Linked DNA regions of Nisaea sediminum. The protein of the gene in region 2 interacts with the protein of the main gene of each other region in a pairwise test. Links are inferred from orthologs where the notes say so. Each region holds a gene or a part of one and is shown on either strand. Other genes may lie near its edges.

What was found.
Region 1: the proteins of cysK (region 2) and cysE interact in binary tests that used the Escherichia coli proteins (3 or more experiments, as listed by UniProt). The link is inferred for Nisaea sediminum from one-to-one orthologs.

Annotation. Positions count from the first base shown.
Region 1 is NZ_JACZCQ010000001.1:85,301-88,089, forward strand. Bases 26-2,789 are described here. They hold cysE (serine O-acetyltransferase), read right to left. Parts: upstream 1,935-2,789; coding sequence 1,116-1,934; downstream 26-1,115. Other genes in these bases: IG122_RS00410 (NAD-dependent epimerase/dehydratase family protein), read right to left, coding at 26-73; IG122_RS00415 (IclR family transcriptional regulator), read left to right, coding at 277-1,086; IG122_RS00425 (permease), read right to left, coding at 2,054-2,789. In the rest of the region: more of IG122_RS00410, read right to left, coding at 1-25.
Region 2 is NZ_JACZCQ010000006.1:542,407-545,185, reverse strand. What follows is about bases 26-2,779. They hold cysK (cysteine synthase A), read right to left. Parts: upstream 2,006-2,779; coding sequence 1,046-2,005; downstream 26-1,045. Other genes in these bases: coaBC (bifunctional phosphopantothenoylcysteine decarboxylase/phosphopantothenate--cysteine ligase CoaBC), read right to left, coding at 2,566-2,779; dut (dUTP diphosphatase), read right to left, coding at 2,111-2,569; IG122_RS14595 (HesA/MoeB/ThiF family protein), read right to left, coding at 251-1,039; IG122_RS14600 (hypothetical protein), read right to left, coding at 26-76. Outside these bases: more of IG122_RS14600, read right to left, coding at 1-25.

The DNA of each region.
Region 1 (2,789 bases), on a different replicon or contig from region 2:
GATTGTCGTTTTTGAAGGCAAGGGCAAGGCTTGAGCCGACGAAGCCGGCGCCACCGGTTACGAGAATGCGCATAGGTCTTTCGTCAGCTCCCGGGCTCTGTCTGACTCGACTTAGCGCAGCCCCGTCAGCGGGGCAAACTCAAATGAGAACCATTCATTCCAAAAATGCAATTGTATCCCACCATGCGGAAACTTAGAATGAATCAAAACCGGACGTTGGCAGTAAAGTCGCGCCAATAGAAATTGTATACAAAGCTAAGGGAAACATACGAGCACATGACCGCATCTCCCAAGCGATCGGATGCAGAACGGTCAGGCCAGATCCAATCTGTCGCACGCGCTATAAGCGTTCTGAACGCGCTCGCGGCGGACGAGGACGGCATGACCCTGACAGAGATTGCCCACACCGTCACACTGCCACCCTCAACGGTGCACCGGCTGCTCACGACGTTGCAGCAGGAGCGCTATGTCCGTTTCGATACCGAACGCGGCGCCTGGCAGATCGGCGTGCAGTGTTTCGCCGTCGGCAATGCCTTTCTGCGCACCCGGGATCTCGTCGCGATCACCCGTCCCTATATGCGCCGCCTGATGGAGGAGAGCGGGGAGACCGTCAACCTGGCGGTCCGCGACCATGACGAAATGGTCTATCTGGCCCAGGTTGAATGCCGCGAGATGATGCGGGCCTTTGCCAAGCCGGGCGCGCGTGTGCCCATCGCCGGCTCCGCCGTCGGCAAGACCTTGCTGGCGCGGATGAAGACCGACGAGGTGTCGAAACTGCTGGCCCGGGTCAGTGCGGAATACAAGACGCGCCGCACCATCGACGCTCTGCCGAGGATGGAAGCGGAACTCCAGCGTGTTCGCGACGTCGAATTCGCTGTCGACAACGAGGAACACTCGGTCGGGCTGCGCTGTGTCGCCTCGGCTGTCTTCGGGCATCACAGCGAACCGCTGGCGGCGATCTCGATCTCGGGGCCGACCGCACGTATCACCGACGAGCGGATCGACAAGCTCGGAAAGATCGTCTGCTCGGTCGCACGCGAGGCGACCGCCGCGCTCGGAGGAATCTGGCCGCAGAAGGCAGCCTGAGCGCATCCGCGCTCAGGTTCGCCCGCAGGTCAGTCGTAATCTTCCTCGAGAAACTGCTGGTTCATGGAGAGGGCCGGCTGCTCGCAGCCGGCCGTGCCCACTTCTTTCGCCGGCACGCCGGCGACGGTGGGGGTCGGCGGCACGGTCTTCTCCACCACGGACCCCGCGCCGCCGCGGGAGCATTCTCCGACTTCGATATTGCCGAGGATTTTTGCGCCGGCACCGATCATGGTGCCGCGGCGGACCTTCGGGTGACGGTCGCCGGTTTCCTTGCCGGTACCGCCGAGGGTCACCGCGTGGAGCAGGGAGACGCCGTCCTCGACCACCGCGGTCTCGCCGATGACAAGGCCGGTGCCATGGTCGACCATGATGCCCTTGCCGATGCGGGCGGCCGGGTGGATGTCGACGCCGAACACGCTGGCAATCCGGCTCTGGAAATACTTGGCGAGATATTCGCGCCCGTGGCCCCAGAGCCAGTGGGAGATGCGGTAGGCCTGCAGGGCGTGGAAACCCTTGAAGTAAAGGAACGGCTCCAGATAGCTGGTGCAGGCGGGGTCGCGCTCGTAAGTGGCGGAGAGATCGGCCCGGGCCGCCTCGCCGATCCTCGGATCGGACAGCACGGCGCTGTGCACGACCTGGTAGACCGAGAGATCGCTCATTTCCGGCCCGCCGATTTTTTGCGAGATCAGATAGGAGAGCGCGTCTTCGAATGTCTGCTGATCGAGGACACTTGCATGCATCCAGCTCGCAAGCGCGGATTCCTGGTCAGCCCAAGCCGCCGCATCCCTCAACATGTCGTTCCAGACCGGATCGAGGACCGCTTTAGGTCTCGGATTTATGTCCACCATTCAGTCCTCCCCGCTGCATCCGCGGCGTCGTTGGCTGCAGGGCCCGTCAGAGGCCCGGCGGTGTCAGCTTAAGTAAGCACGTCGCTTGCTGAAGCAATAACCGGCTAGATGCAAGGATATCATGCCGAAATCGCAAGATAGAGGGCAAATCCGTACGCCGTGGCGAGCGACCCGAGCAGACCGAGCGCCAGGTACCAGGCGAAGACACCACCGCGTACCAAGGCGAATACGGCCATGGACGCGGGAATGCTGGTGATCCCGCCCGCGATCATGAAGGCGAGGCCTGCCGCCGGCATCATACCGAGATCCATCAGGCCGCCGACCAGCGGGATTGCCGCGTAGCCGTTGAGATAAGTCGGCACGCCGACCAGAATGGCCGCCGGAATGGTCCACCACTCGCCGCCGCCGAGATAGGTCGCGATCTTGTCCGCGGGCACGTAGGCGACCATCAGGCTCTCGAGCAGGAAGGCGAGGGTCAGCCATTTCAGCAGAAAGAGGCCTGTGGTCCTGGCTTCGCCTGCAAAGGCCGAGCGCCGCTCGGGCTCCGACCAGAAGGACCAGACGATCTTTTCCGTTCTAAGGGCGCTGGAGCCGCCGCAGCCGCTGCCGCATCCTTTGGTCAGTTGCGGCCGCAAGGCGTCGCTGAAGGCGCCTCCCTTGATCATGACATGGGTGGCGAAACCGGCGACCGCGCCGATCCCGAAGGCGGCGAGCATTTTGGCGACGGTGAATTCAACGCCCATCACCGGCAGCATCAGGATGAACATCTCCGGATCCATCAGCGGCGAGGCGAGCCAGAAGGCCATGACCGGAGCCAGGGGAACGCCGGCGCCGAGCAATCCGGCGATGATCGGT
Region 2 (2,779 bases):
CGGTGGCCTGGAGATCGGCCTTGCTCGGCACCACGCCGTTCTCGGTCCTGTTGCTCGTCTTGCGATCCTTCGCCATTTCCCCTTGCTCCCGGGACGGCCTCCATTCCATCCATAAATGGAATCGGTCGGCTGCATCCCTCTGCGATTGCTTACGTAACGGATATGGTCATGGAGTGAGTCATTCCAAACCATTACCGAGTCCCGCTGTGGCAAACTACACAGGTCAAACCGGGCGGAAATGGGGCGGTGTCTAGGCGATTTCGCGGATCGTGGGGTCGGTGCCGCAGAGCGTGCAGCCGGGATCGCGGGCGGCCTTCATCTTGCGGAAGGTCGGGCCGAGCGCGTCATAGATCAGAAGATGGCCGGAGAGCGAGCTGCCGAGGCCGAGCAGTTCCTTGATCGCTTCGGTCGCCTGCAGGGTGCCGATGACCCCTGCAACGGCGCCGAGAATGCCGGCCTCCTCGCAGCGCGGGATCATGCCGGGTGGCGGCTCGCTCGGAAAGAGGCAGCGGTAGCAGGGCTCGCCCTCATGTCCCTTGACGCCGCCCCGGAAGGTCGCGAGCTGGCCCTCGAAACGCAGCAGCGAGCCGGAAACGAGCGGCTTGCCGGCGAAATAGGCAGCATCGTTGGCGAGATAGCGGGTGGCGAAATTGTCGCTGCCGTCGGCGATCAGGTCGTAGTCCCGGAACAGGCGTGAGGCGTTGGCGGCGGTCAGCCGTTCGGCATGGGTCTCGACCCGGATGCCCGGATTGATCCGGGCGACCGATGCCGCCGCGGACTCGACCTTCGAGACCCCGACCGCATCGGAGGCATGGGCAATCTGGCGCTGCAGATTGCTGAGATCTACCACGTCGTCATCGACGATTCCAAGCGTGCCGACGCCCGCCGCGGCGAGATAAAGCAGGAGCGGCGAGCCGAGCCCGCCGGCGCCGATCACCAGAACTTTCGAGGAGAGCAACTTCTCCTGCCCCTCGTCGCCCACCTCATCCAGGATCAGGTGGCGGGCATAGCGGTGAAACTGCTCGTCGCTCAGCTCCATGCCGGCTTATTCCCCGAGACCCTCGAAGAGGGCCGTCGAAAGGTAGCGCTCGGCGAAGCTCGGAATGATTGTGATGATGCGCTTGCCCGCCATCTCCGGCCGCTTGCCGATCTCCATCGCGGCCCAGAGCGCGGCGCCGGAGGAGATCCCGCCCGGCAGACCCTCGATACGGGCCGCCTTGCGGCTGGTCTCGATCGCCGCCTCGTTGCTCACCTTGACGATCTCGTCATAGATCCCGGTATTCAGGATGCTCGGCACGAAGCCGGCGCCGATGCCCTGGATCTTGTGCGGAGCCGGGTCGCCGCCGGACAGGACCGGGCTGGCCTCGGGCTCGACCGCGACGACATGGAGCTTCGGGTTGCGCTGCTTCAGCACGCCGCCGGCGCCGGTGATGGTGCCGCCGGTGCCGATGCCGGAAACGAAGACATCGATGTTGCCACCCGTGTCCTTCCAGATCTCCTCGGCCGTGGTGCGGACATGCACGTCCGGGTTGGCCGGATTGTCGAACTGCTGCGGCATAAAGGCGCCCGGGGTCGCGGCGAGCAGTTCCTCTGCCTTGGCGATGGCGCCCTTCATGCCCTTCGGAGCTTCGGTGAGCACGATCTCGGCGCCGAGGAAGGCGAGCATCTTGCGCCGTTCGATCGACATGGATTCCGGCATTGTCAGGACCAGCTTGTAGCCGCGTGCGGCGGCGACGAAGGCGAGCCCGATGCCGGTATTGCCGCTGGTCGGCTCGATGATCGTGGCGCCGGGCTTGAGGGCACCGGACTTCTCCGCCGCGTCGATCATGGCGAGACCGATCCGGTCCTTCACCGAGGCGAGCGGATTGAAGAATTCCAGCTTGCCGATGATGTCCGCCTTCACGCCCTCCGCGGCCGCGAGTTTGGAGACGCGGACCAGCGGCGTCGCGCCGACCGTGTCGAGGATGCTGTCATAGATCCTGCCGCGGAATTCAGGTGAGTTCATCTCTTCCTCCCATGCCGAAGAATGTCTCCCGTTCAAGCTGGGTTCGCCAGCCGCGGGATTAAAGTAGTGCCGCAGAACGGGTGTCTGCGCGATCCGGCGCCAGCCTCACCCGGTCCCGGTCGAACCGAAACCGCCGCTCCCGCGCTCGGTCTCGTCCAGTGCCGTCACCTCGTTCCAGCGCGCCTGGATCACCGGCGCCACCACCATCTGCGCGATGCGCATGCCGCGCGTCACGGTGAAGGGCTCGGCGCCGTGATTGATCAGGATGACGCCGATCTCGCCGCGATAGTCCGCGTCGATGGTGCCGGGCGTGTTCAGCTGGGTGATCCCGTTGCGCAGCGAGAGACCGGAGCGCGGCCGTACCTGGCCCTCGTAGCCCGGCGGCAGCGCGATGGCGAGTCCGGTCGGAATGAGCTTCCGTTCGCCCGGGGCTAGCACAACGTCCTCGGCGATGGCGGCGAGCAGATCCATGCCGGCGCTGTCGGCCGTCTGGTAGGCGGGCAGCGGCAGGTCCGCGCCATGCGGCAGGCGCTGGACCCTCACGTCGACGGTGGCGCTGGTCATGCGCTGAAATGCTCCACGATGCGGGCGGCGAGTTTCTCCGCCACTTCTTTCTTGGTCAGCCGCGGCCAGTCCTCGCTGCCCGCGCCGGTGATGAGATGGATGGTGTTGGCATCGCCGCCGAAGGTCCCGGTTGCCGGGCTGACATCGTTGGCGAGGATCCAGTCGCAGCCCTTGCGGGCGCGTTTCTCGGTCGCGTGCTGGATGACCTTT